Regions from separate parts of the Streptomyces sp. SYP-A7185 genome, predicted to be linked through region 2. Evidence: riboswitches for the same ligand, from Rfam matches in the RefSeq annotation. Region 2 holds a riboswitch; each other region holds the start of a gene.

Region 1 (5,049 bases), 3.7 Mb from region 2:
CGGCGCGTCCGTTGACTCCGGCGGGCCTTCCGAAGATGCCCCCCTCCACAGCGTTACGTACGTCCTGTACATTTTTTACCGAGACTTCGGGGAGCACTCGCCCCGCAGAGGAGAGACGTGCCATGAACCGACCGTCTGCCCGCCATGTCCTGCCCGAGTTCACCGAGCGCACCGGCGCCGGGCAGCGCACCCTCGATCCGTACGCGAAGTTGCTCGAAGAGCGCATCGTCTTCCTGGGGACACCGATCGACGACACCTCGGCCAACGACGTGATGGCGCAGTTCATGCATCTCGAACACCTGGCGCCCGACCGCGACATCTCGCTCTACATCAACTCCCCCGGCGGCTCGTTCAGCGCGATGACGGCGATCTACGACACGATCCGGTTCGTCGCCTGCGACGTGGAGACGACCTGCCTGGGGCAGGCCGCGTCGTCGGCCGCCGTCCTGCTGGCCGCGGGCACCCCCGGAAAACGGTTCGCCCTGCCCGGCGCCCGGGTCCTGATCCACCAGCCCTCGCTCACCGAGCCGCTCCACGGCCAGACCTCCGACCTGGCCATTCACGCCGCCGAACTCCTGCGCACCCGCGCCCAGTTGGCGGAGATGCTCGTCCGCCACACCGGTCAGAGCGCCCGACGCGTCGCCGCCGACATCGAACGGGACAAGATCCTCAGCGCACCCGAGGCGCTCGCGTACGGCCTGGTGGACGGGCTCATCGCGAGCCGCAAGGCCGCCCCGCGCCTCCCGGACGCGGGGTGAGCCGCCGATGCTGCCTCCCGAGCTTCCTCCGCTGCCCGCGCTCACCCGCGCCGAGGGCGAGTTGATCGACCGCTACCTCGAAGTGGTCGACCTGCTCGGCCGGATCAACCCCGCCCGCGCCTCGGACACCTACGGCGGACTGCGCGCCGCCCAGGCCCTGGTCGGCAAGGCCACCGCCCTGCGGGACGCCCTGACGCTCATGCACCAGCGCGGCGAGAGCGCGGTGCACGCGCCGACGCTGGCCCGGGCGCTGCGGGTCCTTGACGGGGAGCGGCGGGCCGGGCGCGTCACCGTGCCGCCCCCACCGGCGCCCTGAACATCCGTCACTCCCTGCTCCTGATCCACCGTCATCACACGGCCTGGAGTCCGAGGCGTCCGGGTTCCCTTTCAAACGAACCAAACGGGCTACCTCGTTCGGCGTAGACGATCGTCCTTCTTGAAGACGTCTTCGGTTGCGTCAGATGTGTACGCGAGGGCCGGAATTCCTCGTTCCGGTGCTGGTCGAACGATCGTCCGGTGCCGCCTGCTGATCCCGTATCCGACCTTGTCCACCCGAACGGTTCAGCCGTGAGGAGCCTCACAAAACGCCGTTTCGGCTCGGAATTCGAGCCCTGTTCGGGTCAAGATCCCTTCCGACGACAAGCCCCCGCCACAGCGGCGGGGCGGTCCGGGCGGACGCCGAGTCCTGCCGCCACCCGGATGACCGGTCGACATCGGTGCATCGGCAGGAGTGGAGGACCCAGGCATGACGGGTCGGTCCGGAAGGTCCGGACACGACCCTTGGGGTGAAGCCGCACAGCGCGGCCGGGCAACTTCGCCAGCCCGAATCCGACAGGTCATCCTTCACAGGCGGCTGACGAAGGGTTGCGCATGACTGCGCTGAATCATGTTCCGTCGCTGCTGACCAGGGCCGGTTCCGTATCGGCCCTCACACTCGCCGTCGTGGGCGGCACCCTCGTGGCCCCAGGGCTCACGTCGGAAGCAGAGGCCGCGACACACGGGACGAAGGCGCTCAAGATCGCTGCCTCCAAGAAAGGTTCTCCGTACCGCTACGGAGCGACGGGCCCCCACCGCTTCGACTGCTCGGGCCTGACCCTCTACTCGTTCAAGCGCGCGGGCAAGAAGCTTCCGCGCACCGCCGCGCAGCAGTACAACAAGACGCGCCACGTCTCCGCGTCCAGCCGCGTCAAGGGCGACCTGGTCTTCTTCCACTCCGGCCGGAACGTCTACCACGTCGGCATCTACGCCGGTAAGGGCCGGATCTGGCACGCCCCCAAGTCGAACACCAAGGTGCGGCTCGAGAAGATCTGGACCAAGAGCGTCTGGTACGGCAGGGTGCGCTGACCCTCCGCCGGCCGTCGCACGGCGGTGGCGCGGGCCGCACGGTCCCCGCCACCGCCGTCGCACGGCCGGCCGCCGCACGGCGCCCGCCCGGCCCCGTGACCGGCGCGCCCGCCAGGCGTGGAGCGCGCCGGCACGGATACTCGTGCGCCATGGCCGAAAACCACAGCTCCTCGACCGCGGACGACAAGGCCCGCGACGCGAGGCGCAACGAGACGCGCTTCGAACGTGCCGACCGCAACTTCTCGGAGATCCTCCAGGAACTGCGGGTCACGCAGGCCGGGGTGCAGATCCTCTTCGCGTTCCTGTTGACGCTCGCCTTCACCGAGCGCTTCCCCTCGCTCGACACCGTGCAGCGCGCCACCTACGTGACCACGCTGCTCCTGGCCGTGCTCGCCGCCGCGCTGTTCACCGCGCCGGCCGCCGTGCACCGGTCGCTGTTCGGGCAGCACTCCAAACCGCTGATCGTGCGCGTCTCCTCCCGGCTCGCGGGCATCGGCCTCGGTGTCCTGGTGTTCGCGGTCTCCGGCGCCGTCCTGCTGGTCGTCGACGTGGCGGTGGGCAGAACCGGCGGGATCATCGCGAGCGCGGCCACCCTGGTGGTGTGCGCGGGCCTTTGGGGCCTGCTCCCCCTCCTGGTGCGCGGCGCGGCGGACAAGGAAGAGGAGAGGAAGACCGGAGGCGACGACGGACAGGCCGGGGACGGCCGCGCGGGATCCACCGCACCGGACGACGTCAGACCAGGGCCTCGGTGAGGAGCACCAGGCCCAGCACGCCGAGCGCGGCACCCGTGCCGCCCTCGATCGCGCGGGCCGTACGCGGTCTGCGCAACCAGCGGCCGAGCCGGTCGACCAGGAGCGCCACGACCGGGAACCACACCAGGGCGAGGGCCACGACGATGGACGCGAGCAGCAGCGTCCGGGGCATGGCGGGAGCGTCCGCGGGCACGAACTGCGGCAGCACGCTGAGGAAGGTGATGGGCGCCTTCGGGTTGAGGGCGTTGGTCAGGAAGCCCTGCCGCAGGCTGCTCCCGGCCGCCTCCGCCGCCTCCTCCGCCTCTTCCTCAGCGTCCGGAACACCGGACTCCCGCGGCGGCCGCGCCGCCGAGCGCAGCGCGCGGTACCCGAGCAGGAGAACGTAGGCGCCGCCCGCGACCTGCACCGCACGGAAGAGCGTGGGCACCGCCGCGAGGACCGCCGCGACTCCGGCCACCGCCAGCGCCGTGTGCACCAGCAGCCCGCCCGCCACGCCGATCGCGCAGGCCACGCCGGCCCGGCGGGAGGCGAGCGAGTTGCGCACCACGACGGCGAAGTCGGCGCCCGGCATGGCGACCATGCCCGCGGCGACCCCGGTGAAAGCGACCAGTTGTGCGTCCATGGCGTCCACCCTGCCGTTCTTCTGCCTTCAGCAGGTATGTGGAATATCCTGGGTCTGCCTTAAGCAGTCGTTTAGCCCCACGGCCGACGGACCGCTCGCCGCCCGTCGGCTCCTGCACCGGGAGCGACCATGTACGACCCGACGCGGCTCGCCGCTCTGGTGGCGGTCTCCGAGGCCGGGTCGATCACCCGCGCCGCCGAGCGCCTGGGCTACACCGTGCCCGCCCTCTCCCAGCAGCTGGCCAAGCTCGAACGTGAGGCGGGCACCGCGCTCCTGGTCCGGCACCACCGCGGGGCCCGGCTGACCGGCGCGGGTGAGCTGCTGCTCGCGCGGGCGCGCCGGGTCCTGGACGAGATGGAGCAGGCCCGGCACGAACTGGCGCGGCTGGCGGGCCTCTCCGGCGGCAGGCTGCGGGTGGGGACCTTCACCACCGCCGGGATCCATCTGGTGCCGCCCGCGCTGACCGCCTTCCGTCGCGCCCATCCGGACATCGAGCTGACCGTGCGGGGCTATGAGCCGCCGCTCGGCGTCGCGGCGGTGGCGGCGGGTGAGGTCGACCTGGCCCTCACGCACGCCTACGAACCGGCGGATCCGGTGCCGCTGCCCGCGTCCGTGACCGCGGAACCGATCCTGGTCGAGGAGCTGGTCCTGGTGACCTCGCCCGGTCACGCCCTGGCGAGCGCCTCCTCACGGCTGCCCCTGACCGAGCTCGTCGGGCAGCCGCTCATCAGCATGGCGCCGAGCCACCCCTCCCGGCAGAGCGTGGAGTCCGCGCTCGTGCGGGCCGGCGCCACGCCCGCGGTCCTGGTCGAGACGCCGGGGTACGCGCTGGTGTGCGCCCTGGTCAGCGCCGGGCTCGGCGTCGCCGTCGTACCGGAGATGGTGGCGCGGACGGCGGCCACGCCGGTGGGGATGCGGCCGCTGGAGCCGGGGAGCCTGCGCCGGACGATCTCGGTGGTGCACCGCACCGACGAGCCGCATCCGGCGGCGGACACCTTCCGGGCGCTGCTGCGCGGGACCTTCGGGCGCTCAGCGGGGTGAGGGCGAGACCGAGGGGGCGGCTGCCCCACCGCGCACCGGCGCCGTCCACGGCAGCGCGATCCAGACCGTCTTGCCGCCCTCGGGGGTCGGTGTGACCGAGAGCCGGCCGCCGCACTCCATGGTCAGCCAGCGGATGATGACCAGGCCGCGGCCGTTGTCCTGCTGGACCGCGGCGGGCAGCCGCTTGGGGTAGCGGGGGTGGCTGTCGGTGACGCCGATCCGCAGTTGCTCGTCCCGGTCGAGTTCGAGGTCCACCCGGAAGGTGGGCGATTCGCCGCGCGTGTGCTGGACGGCGTTCGTGGCGAGTTCCGAGACGATGAGCCGCACCGTGTCCGCCGCTTCCGTCTCGCCCGGCAAACCCCATTCGGCGAGGACGCTCGAGACGTATTTCCGGGCCGCGGAGACCGAGGCAGGATCGCTCGGCAGGGTGACGGATGCTTCCTGAAGGTCTGCCATGACGACGCTGTCCCTTTCCCACCGGGCCTCGGCTCCGCTGGTGGCGGAAGACACGAGAACAGTCCCGGAATGGTGC
Region 2 (5,049 bases):
TCACCGTGCTCTTCATGCTGCCGCAGGTCTCGCCGGTCACCTGGGAGACCTTCAACTACGCCCCGATCGCGGTCCTCGTCGTCCTCGGCTCCGCCGCGACCTGGTGGTTCGCTTCGGCCAGGCACTGGTTCCTGAACCCGGACCACGAGCGGACCGCGGCCCGCGACGCGGCGCGGCGCGGGGCGCCCGAACCGGCCGATCCCTGAGCGCGCGAGGGCCCTCCCGGGCCCGTCGCGGAACGCGCGACGGGCCCGGGAGTCGATACCCGATCGGACCGCCGGGCCTCTCCCGCTATGCTCGGGGGGTGCATCCGCACGGACCGTTAGCTCAATTGGCAGAGCAGTGGACTTTTAATCCATTGGTTGTGGGTTCGAGTCCCACACGGTCTACCGCGCGAGGCCGGGGGGAGAGATCCCCTCTGACCTGCGAAGCGGCGCCCCGATCAGCCGAAGCTGAGCGGGGCGCCGCTTTCGTTTTAGCCCGATCGGACCCTCCTCGCCTGCGCCCCCGCTCCCCCCGGGCGACGCTGGGCCTGCCACGTGGCCGATCCGGAGGTACAGCATGGGTTCCGTACGACGGGCTCTCGTGACGGTGCTCGTGCCGTTGCTGGTCGGCGTCTCGGCTGCCTGCGGCGGCTCCGGCGGCGGTTCCGACCACGCCACCGAGCGCGCCCGCCCGGCGGAGCAGGCCTTCGCGCACCCCGGAGTCCTCGTCAGCAAGGCGCAGCTGGACCGGGTGCGCGCTCACGTGAAGGCGCGCGAGGAGCCCTGGCTGACGGCCTTCCGGCGGATGCGGGACAGCAAGTACGCCGCCGCCGACTACCGGGCCAAGCCGTACGCCGTCGTGGAGTGCCCGCCCGACACCCGCCCCGGCCAGGGCTGCGTCGAAGAACGCGAGGACGCCATCGCCGCGTACACGCAGGCCCTGCTCTGGAACATCACCGGCGACCGCGCGCACGCCGAGAAGGCCGTGCAGATCATGGACGCCTGGGCGCAGGTGATCACCCGGCACACCGAGGCCAACGCGGGCCTCCAGACGGCCTGGGCCGCCTCCTCGTGGGCCCGCGCGGCCGAGGCCGTGCGCTACACCTACGACGGCTGGCCCGACGGCCGGCTCCTGCGCTTCGAGCGGATGCTGCGCAACGCCTACCTGCCCCAAGTGCGCGAAGGTGCCGCCGATTTCAACGGCAACTGGGATCTCCTGATGGCCGACGCGACCATCAGCATGGCGGTCTTCCTGGACGACCACGAGTCCTTCGAGAAGGCGGTGACGCACTTCAGGAGCCGCGTGCCCGCGTACTTCTACCTGACGTCGGACGGCCCGCTGCCGGTCTCACCCGCGGGCAGCGGCATCGACACCCCGGAGAAGCTCCGGACGTACTGGTTCGGGCAGAAGACCTTCGCCGACGGGCTCTCGCAGGAGACCTGCCGGAACTTCAAGCACGCCAGCTACTCCCTCGCGGCCACCGCCCACATCGCGGAGACCGCCTGGCACCAGGGCGTCGACCTGTACGGCGAGGTCAAGGACCGGCTGCGGGCCGCGCTCGAATTCCACTCCAAGTACCAGCTGGGCGCCACGGCGCCGGACTGGCTGTGCGGCGGCAAGGTGCAGCGGGACATGGGGCCCGACACCGAGGTCGGCCTCAACCACCTGCGGGAACGGCTGAAGCTCGACCTGCCGGAGACGGAGCGGCTCACCCGTGAGCGGCGGCCCGAGGGGACGGACGACCTGTTCGTGGCCTGGGAGACGCTGACGCACGCCGAGAACGCCTGACGGCGGGACGGAGCGGCCGGTTCGCTTTCACTCCCCCTGATGGCGTAGAGTTGCATTCAACGGCGCGGGGTGGAGCAGCTCGGTAGCTCGCTGGGCTCATAACCCAGAGGTCGCAGGTTCAAATCCTGTCCCCGCTACTGAAGACCGAAGGCCCGGATCCAGAAATGGATCCGGGCCTTCGGCGTTTTCGCCGCGTCCTTCCCCTCCGCGTCCTTCCCCTCTGGGGGGCCGGGCCCATGACCCGGTCGGCCCACACCGGTCGCCCCTCGCCGCCTCTGCGGGAACCCTGGACTAGTGGGGCAGCGAGGAGGACATGGCGGGGGTGGCGGCAAGCACCGCGACGTGCGGCACGAGCGGGCGCTCGTGCGGATCCTTCCCCTGCTGCTCATCGTCGTCGGGGCGGTCTACGACATGTCGACCCCGCCCGAGTTCACCGCCGCGCCCCTCTTCGCCGCGGCCCCCCTGATCGCCGCGCCCTTCTACTCGCTGCTCAGCACGGCCCTCATCGGCACCTGCTCCTGCGTCGCCGTGCTCGCCCTGCACTTCAAGGCCGACACCAGCACCGACGTCGAGGCCGTCACCGAACTGCTCACGGTGGTGACCGTCGCCGTCCTCGCCGTCCTCATCAACCGCGTCGTCCGCCGCAGCGACGAGCAGCTCGCCTCCGCCCGCTCCATCGCCGAGGCCGCCCAGCGCGCCGTACTGCCTCAGCCCGACCCCCGCATCGGGGGGCTCGACGTGGCGGCGCGGTACGAGGCCGCGGAGGCCGACGCGTTCATCGGGGGCGATCTGTACGCCGTGCAGGACACCCCGCACGGCGTACGCGTCATCGTCGGCGACGTACGGGGCAAGGGCATGGGTGCGGTGGCCGCCGTCGCCGTCGTGATCGGGGCGTTCCGGGAGGCCGCCGAGCAGGAGTCCACGCTGGAGGCCGTGGCGCAGCGCCTGGAGCGGGCGCTGGCGCGCGAGGGCACGCGGCGCGACGGGCTCGACGCCTTCGAGGGCTTCACCACCGCCGTCCTCGCCGAGATCGCGCATGGCGACGGTCTGGTGCGCCTGATCAACCGGGGGCACCCGGGCCCGCTGCTCCTGCACGCCGACGGGCGGCTGTGCGTGCTGTCCGCCACCGAGCCCGCGCTGCCGCTGGGGATGGGCGATCTGGGCGCCTGGCCGGACCGTGCGGACGAGGCGGAGTTCCCGCCGGGGGCGATGCTGCTGCTCTACACCGACGGGCTCTCCGAGGCGCGTGACATCCGGGGCGAGTTCTACAACCCGGCGGCCCGGCTCGGGGGCCGGATCTTCCCGGGGCCCGCGGGCCCGGACGCGCTCCTGTCGACGCTCGTCGAGGAGGTGCGGCGGCACACCGGGGGCCGCGGGACCGACGACATGGCGCTGCTGGCCGTACGGCGACCGTCGGCGATGTCACCGGCCGTGACTGAAGGACACCACTCCGCATAACAACTGACGTACTGTCAAGGACGTGTGAAGCTCCGGTGTGTGAAGAAGTGGGGTCAACTCGCCCCGTTCCTGACCCCCGTGTCCCGATAAGTGCGGGCGATGAGCGTTAACGATCAGTCGGAACAGCTTGGAATACGGCCCCGCTGTCTATTAACGTTCGATAACGCAGCGCGGTCGTCCCAGCCGTCACTCGAGTCGGCTCCGCGCGCACGCGCCTAATCCCGAAAGGGAGCCGGGGAACCACTAATTGGGGTGAATCGGGCTTCTGTGCATCCGTGCCAGATGTTCGTAGGAGACCTTCCTGCTCCGAACCCGTCAGCTAACCCGGTAGGCGAGAAGGAAGGAAAGGAGTGCGCCCCAGTGGCGTCCAACCGCCCTGCCCCCCAAGGGGTGTACGCACCGAACGACGACGCATCCGGTGGGTACGCCGATGAACCCTGGGAGGAATGGAATCCCACCGAGGAGTCCATCCGTCCCGTCCGCGGCAGGCACCGCGTCCACAAGCGGGGCGGCGGCGGACTCGCGCGCAGCTCCACCGTTCTCGGCGTAGGCGTCATAGCCGCCGTCGGCGCCGGCGGCATCGCCACCGCGCAGGGCGGCAAGCCCCCGGTCTCCATCGCGATGCCGGACATGTCGGCGGTCACGGACTCGCTGCCGGACGCGGAGTCGCTGCCTGGCGTCGGGGCCCTGATATCCGACGGCTCGTCCGACGCGGGTTCCGAGGACGCGGGCGTGACGACCGCCGCCGCGCCCCTGAGCGCCGCCGGGCTGAGCACCGCGGACGCCGAGCAGGGCAGCACGGACGCCGGCGAGGCACTGCGGGCCCGCATCATGGAACAGGCCGAGAACCAGCAGGACCAGGCGGACGACGCGGTCCAGAAGGCGGCCGAAGAAGCCGCCGTCAAGGAAGCCGCCGCCCAGGCCGCCGCCAAGCAGTCCGCGGCCGAGAAGAAGATCGCCGCCGACAAGGCCGCGGCGAAGAAGAAGGCCGAAGAGGCCGCGAAGAAGAAGGCCGAGGCGGAGCGCCTGGCCAAGCTCGCGAAGAGCTACACCCTCCCCGTCGCCTCGTACACCCTCACCGGCACCTTCGGGCAGCCCGGTTCCATGTGGTCCTCCGGCTACCACACCGGCCTGGACTTCGCGGCGCCCACGGGCACGCCCATCAAGGCGGTCCACTCCGGCACCATCAAGGAAGCCGGCTGGGCGGGGGCGTACGGCTACCGCACGGTCCTCGAACTGGACGACGGCACCGAGGTCTGGTTCTGCCACCAGTCCTCGATGAACGTCAGCGTCGGCCAGAAGGTCACCACCGGCGAGACCATCGGCCGCGTCGGCGCCACCGGCAACGTGACCGGCGCGCACCTCCACATGGAGGTCCACCCGGGCGGCGACGCCACCGGGGTCGACCCCGCGGCCTGGCTGCGCGGCAAGGGCCAGTCGCTCTGAAGTAGCCCCGGAACACCGGCGGTCCCGGCGACAACCCCCCGACGCCAGGACCGCCGGTTCGGCATGTCCGCACCCTGCGTCCTCTCTGCGCCCTCCCTGCGTCCTCCCTGTCCTCCCTGCGTCCTCCCCGGCGGGCGTCCCACGGGACGGAACCGGGATCCCGCAGTACGGAATGCCGAGTTCCGTGGGGGCGTTGAGTCCCGTATGACTTCTCTCCGCACGCTTGGCTCGTCCGACCTCGAGGTTTTCCCGCTCGCCCTGGGCGGCAACGTCTTCGGCTGGACGGCCGACGAGGCGCAGTCCTTCGACGTGCTCGACGCCTACACCGCCGCCGGCGGCAACTTCATCGACACCGCCGACGTCTACTCGGCC
Region 3 (5,049 bases), 2.2 Mb from region 2:
GCTCGGTCTGGGCGCGCAGGGCGGCGAGGAGATCGTGCTCGCCTCCGACGCCGAGGGCGCGGACGCCGCTCTCGACCGTCTGGCGAAGCTGGTCGCGGACGGCCTCGAGGAACTCCCCGAGACCGTCTGACGACGACCGGCACGCATTCACGCGCATTCACCGAAGGGCCCGCCCGATACCGGGGCGGGCCCTTCGGCGTTTCCGCGCCCGCCGCCCACGAAATACTCAGGGGAATTGTTCTGCATTCGGGCAGCAGAATTCAACCGTCCGCCGCCCGGCCGAATAGCACTTATTTGTATACGGCGCTTCTGTTAATACCGGAGGCCCGTCGTGTTGACGGCGTGTTGCCAATGCCTCACACGATCACGGCACGCACGGCGTTCGCGGCACCTCTGGCATTCATGGCGCCAGCGGTGCTCGCGGCGCCCGCTGCGCGGGGAAAGCGCGGCCGGTGCGCGGCCGTCGACCGCTCCGCGTGCGACGCGGTGAGCGACCTGGCCCGCTCGGCGTCCCCGCGCGCCACCGCGTCGACGATCGCGGCGTGTTCGGCCCAGGCCTCCGCGGGGGCGGCCGACGTCTCCAGCACGTACATCCAGGCGATCTTGTGCCGGAGCTGCGTGAGCAGGGCCGTGAGGCCCGGGCTGCCGGACGCCTGGGCGAGCGTCTCGTGGAACCAGCCGCCCAGGGAGCGCAGATCCTCGCTCCGGCCGTGCCGCGACCGCTCCTGGCCGAGCCGCACGAGGCCGCGCAGGACCTTCAGATGGGCCTCCGTGCGGCGCTGGGCGGCGCGGGCGGCGCCCAGCGGCTCCAGGAGCGCGCGGATCTCCAGGAGGTCGGCCGCCTCCTGCTCGGTGGGCTCCGCGACGCACGCGCCCGCGTGCCGGCGCGTGACGACGAACCCCTCGGCCTCCAGGGTGCGCAGGGCCTCGCGCACGGGGACGCGGGAGACCCCGTAGCGGCGCGCGAGCAGTTCCTCGGTGAGCCGGCCGCCCCGTTCGTAGACACCGGAGACGATGTCGTCCCGGATGGCCGTGCATACCGAGTGCGCGGGAATGCGCATGACTGACCTCCGCCTTAATCCCCGCGAAACGCGGTCGATCGACGCCTGCTCCGCGACTCTATTGCAGAACGGCCGAATTTCCGACGGGCGGCCGAAATCCAGGGATACTTTTGGCCAAAGGAGATACGGGAACGGCGAAAGCCCCGGCTCTCGACGAGCCGGGGCTTTCGGTGAATCGGTGCTCTGCGGCGTCCGCCGGGATCAGTGCCGATCAGGCGTCGACCAGGCCTCTGTCAGGCCCGTCAGGCGTGGATCAGACGTTGACGCCGTGCGAGCGGAGGTACGAGATCGGGTCGATGTCCGTGCCGTAGTCCTCGCCGGTGCGGGCCTCGAAGTGGAGGTGCGGGCCGCTGGAGTTGCCCGTGGAGCCGGAGAGGCCGATCTGCTGGCCGGGGGTGACCGCCTGGCCGACCGTGACGCCGAGGGACGACATGTGGCCGTACTGGGTGTAGGTGCCGTCGTTCATCTTGATGACCACGTTGTTGCCGTAGGCGCCGCCCCAGCCGGCCTCGACGACGGTGCCGGAGCCCACCGCGTGGACCGAGCTGCCGGACGCGGCGTGGAAGTCGATGCCGGTGTGGCTGCCGGAGGACCACATGGCGCCGCCGGTCTGGTAGCCCGTGGAGACGTACGAGCCGGAGATCGGGGCGACGTAGGTGTTCAGGCGCTTGCGCTCGGCCTCGCGAGCGGCACGCTCCTTGGCCTCGCGCTCCTTCTTGGCCTTAGCCTTCGCCTCGGCCTCGGCCTTGCGCTTGGCCTCCTCGGCCTTCTTCTTGGCGGCCTCTTCGGCCTTCTTGGCGGCCGCGGCGGCGTCGGCGGCCTGCCGCTGGGCGGTGGCCTGCGCGTCGATGCTCTCGGCGAGCGAGTCGCCCACGGAGATGGCCTGGGTCAGACCGGTGTGTTCGAGGGCCGCCGCGTCGTCGGCGGCGAGCGCCGGAGCGGCCAGGCCTCCGATGACACCGGTGGTGGTGAGGGCTGCGACGCCCGCCACGTTCGCGGTCGTACGCGTGAGGCGGCTCGGGCGACGGTGCTTCCCGGTGGCACGGGTGAACGCCATGAAGCGGCTGATCCTTTCCTTCCTTCTCGCCTACCGGGTTAGCTGACGGGTTCGGAGCAGGAAGGTCTCCTACGGATCCCTCACCTCTCGGCAAGGTTCCCGATTCACCCCAAGGGGACATGTGGGTCCCCGGCTCCCCTGGCTCGCGCCGTACGGGGACTCGGCGATGACTGTCCGGTGCCGCGGGCGCGGCGTACTGCATGACGAACAGCCGGGATGACGCTAAGCGGGCCGTCTTTCAAACGACAAACGGATCAGAGCATTTGTAGCGCACGCCACAGGTCAGACACGCAATCTCCATAGCAATTCGGACATATGAGAACCCCAGGAGCAAAATCCAGCCACTGGGGTCCCCATATGTCCTGACTGACACTCAGCCGGTGACCACACTCACTTCACCGATGCCGAGCGCCCTGACGGGCTCCTCGATCCGCGCGGCGTCACCGACGAGCACCGTCACGAGACGGTCCACGGGGAAAGCGCTCACCACGGCGGCGGTGGCCTCCACGGTGCCGGTCGCAGCCAGCCTGCGGTACAGCTGGGCCTGGAAGTCGTCCGGCAGGTGCTGCTCGACCTGGTCGGCGAGGGTGGCCGCGACGGACGCCGCCATCTCGTACTTGAGCGGGGCGACGCCCACCAGGTTCTGCACGGCCACGTCGCGCTCGGCGTCCGTGAGGCCGTCGGCGGCGAGGGTGCGCAGGACCTTCCACAGGTCGTCGAGCGCCGGGCCCGTGGACTCGGTGTCCACGGAGCCGCTGATGGCCAGCATCGCGGCGCCGGTGCCCTCCGGGGTGGAGCGCAGGACCTGGGCGAACGACCGTACGCCGTAGGTGTATCCCTTCTCCTCGCGCAGGACGCGGTCCAGGCGCGAGGTGAGGGTGCCGCCGAGGCAGTACGTGCCGAGCACCTGCGCGGGCCAGACGCGGTCGTGGCGGTCCGGTCCCACGCGGCCGATGAGCAGCTGCGTCTGGACGGCTCCGGGGCGGTCCACGATGACGACACGCCCGGTGTCATCCGCCGTCACCGGAGGCACCGGACGCGGCTCGGCGGTGCCGCCCGTCCAGGCGCCGACGGTGTCGGCGAGGACGGCGTCCAGGTCGATGCCGGTCAGGTCGCCCACGACGACGGCCGTCGCCGTGGCGGGCCGCACGTGCTTCTCGTAGAAGGTGCGCACCGCCGCCGAGTCGATGGCCGTGACCGTCTCCTCGGTGCCCTGGCGCGGGCGCGACATGCGCGAGGTCGCCGGGAAGAGCTGGCGCGAGAGCTCCTTGGCGGCGCGGCGGCCCGGGTTGGCGGCCTCGTGCGGGATCTCGTCCAGGCGGTTGCGCACGAGGCGCTCGATCTCGCCGTCCGCGAAGGCGGGGGCGCGCAGGGCGTCGGAGAGCAGGCCCATCGCCTTCGGCAGCCGGGAGACCGGCACCTCCAAAGAGACACGGACGCCGGGGTGGTCGGCGTGCGCGTCCATGGTGGCGCCGCAGCGGTCGAGTTCGGCGGCGAAGTCCTCGGCGGAGTGCTTGTCCGTGCCTTCGTTGAAGGCCCTCGCCATGATCGTGGCGACGCCGTCGAGGCCCTTGGGCTCCGCGTCGAGCGGCGCCTCGATGTGGATCTCCACGGCGACGACCTGCTGGCCGGGGCGGTGGCAGCGCAGCACCGTGAGGCCGTTGTCCAGGGTGGCGCGCTCGGGCGCGGGGAACGCCCACGGCCGTGCGGTGCCCGCCTGGGGCTGCGGGTGGAACTGCATCGTTGCGGCCTCGCTCACTTCGCCGCCTCCTCTTCGTCCTCGTCGGTGGCTTCGCCGGCCTCGGCGGCCGCGTTGCCCTCCACGGGCTCGTACACGAGCACCGCGCGGTTGTCGGGGCGCAGACGGGCCGCCGCGGCCGCCTTGACCTCGTCCGCGGTGACGTCGAGGACGCGCCCGACGGCGGTCAGGGCGAGCTGCGGGTCGCCGAACAGGACGGCGTACCGGCACAGTTCGTCCGCGCGGCCCGCCACCGTGGCGAGCCGGTCGAGCCACTCGCGCTCCAGCTGTGCCTGGGCGCGCTCCATCTCCTCCTCGGTGGGGCCCTCTTCCGCGAAGCGGGCGAGCTCCTCGTCCACGGCGGCCTCGATGACCGGGACCTCGACGTCGCCGGACGTCTTCACGTCGAGCCAACCCAGCGAGGGGGCGCCGGCGAGCCGCAGCAGGCCGAAGCCGGCCGCCACGGCGGTGCGGTCGCGGCGCACGAGGCGGTTGTAGAGCCGGGAGGACTCGCCGCTGCCGAGGACCGTGAGCGCCAGGTCGGCCGCGTCGCACGCGCGCGTGCCGTCCTCGGGCAGGCGGTAGGCGGCCATCAGGGCGCGGGCCGGGACCTCCTCCTCGACGACCTCGCGCAGCTCCTTGCCGATGATGTCCGGCAGCGAGCCGTCGCGCGGCGGCTGCTTGCCGTCGTGCGAGGGGATCGACCCGAAGTACTTCTCGACCCAGGCCAGGGTCTGCTCCGGGTCGATGTCGCCGACGACGGACAGGACGGCGTTGTTGGGCGCGTAGTACGTGCGGAAGAAGTGCCGCGCGTCCTCCAGCGTCGCCGCGTCCAGGTCGGCCATGGAGCCGATGGGGGTGTGGTGGTAGGGGTGGCCCTCGGGGTACGAGAGGGCGGTCAGCTTCTCGAAGGCGGTGCCGTAGGGAACGTTGTCGTAGCGCTGGCGGCGCTCGTTCTTCACGACGTCGCGCTGGTTCTCCATGGATTCTTCGTCGAGCGCGGAGAGCAGCGAGCCCATGCGGTCGGCTTCGAGCCACAGGGCCAGCTCCAGCTGGTGTGTGGGCATGGTCTCGAAGTAGTTGGTGCGCTCGAAGCTCGTGGTGCCGTTGAGCGACCCGCCCGCTCCCTGGACCAGTTCGAAGTGGCCGTTGCCGTGCACCTGCTTCGAGCCCTGGAACATGAGGTGCTCGAA

Evidence for each region. Region 2 has a riboswitch for cyclic di-AMP ahead of QBL25_RS20640 (M23 family metallopeptidase). Riboswitches for the same ligand answer to the same signal wherever they lie in the genome.
Region 1: linked by a shared signal. The riboswitch ahead of QBL25_RS36965 (C40 family peptidase) and the one ahead of QBL25_RS20640 (M23 family metallopeptidase) in region 2 are both predicted to bind cyclic di-AMP.
Region 3: linked by a shared signal. The riboswitch ahead of QBL25_RS30280 (M23 family metallopeptidase) and the one ahead of QBL25_RS20640 (M23 family metallopeptidase) in region 2 are both predicted to bind cyclic di-AMP.

Annotation. Positions count from the first base shown of each region.
Region 1 is NZ_CP122310.1:8,454,010-8,459,058, reverse strand. Features, by position in the region: gene QBL25_RS36975 (ATP-dependent Clp protease proteolytic subunit) at 123-758, shown strand; gene QBL25_RS36970 (hypothetical protein) at 766-1,074, shown strand; cyclic di-AMP (ydaO/yuaA leader) riboswitch at 1,454-1,625, shown strand; gene QBL25_RS36965 (C40 family peptidase) at 1,629-2,102, shown strand; gene QBL25_RS36960 (DUF6328 family protein) at 2,252-2,854, shown strand; gene QBL25_RS36955 (LysE family translocator) at 2,835-3,476, opposite strand; gene QBL25_RS36950 (LysR family transcriptional regulator) at 3,606-4,517, shown strand; gene QBL25_RS36945 (ATP-binding protein) at 4,506-4,973, opposite strand.
Region 2 is NZ_CP122310.1:4,725,443-4,730,491, reverse strand. Features, by position in the region: gene QBL25_RS20665 (amino acid permease) at 1-206, shown strand, start outside; tRNA gene QBL25_RS20660 (tRNA-Lys) at 317-389, shown strand; gene QBL25_RS20655 (alginate lyase family protein) at 562-1,773, shown strand; tRNA gene QBL25_RS20650 (tRNA-Met) at 1,837-1,910, shown strand; gene QBL25_RS20645 (PP2C family protein-serine/threonine phosphatase) at 2,068-3,231, shown strand; cyclic di-AMP (ydaO/yuaA leader) riboswitch at 3,434-3,580, shown strand; gene QBL25_RS20640 (M23 family metallopeptidase) at 3,592-4,677, shown strand; gene QBL25_RS20635 (aldo/keto reductase) at 4,882-5,049, shown strand, end outside.
Region 3 is NZ_CP122310.1:6,880,831-6,885,879, reverse strand. Features, by position in the region: gene QBL25_RS30290 (HPr family phosphocarrier protein) at 1-130, shown strand, start outside; gene QBL25_RS30285 (GntR family transcriptional regulator) at 357-1,061, opposite strand; gene QBL25_RS30280 (M23 family metallopeptidase) at 1,315-2,118, opposite strand; cyclic di-AMP (ydaO/yuaA leader) riboswitch at 2,131-2,294, opposite strand; gene QBL25_RS30275 (M16 family metallopeptidase) at 2,492-3,877, opposite strand; gene QBL25_RS30270 (M16 family metallopeptidase) at 3,874-5,049, opposite strand, start outside.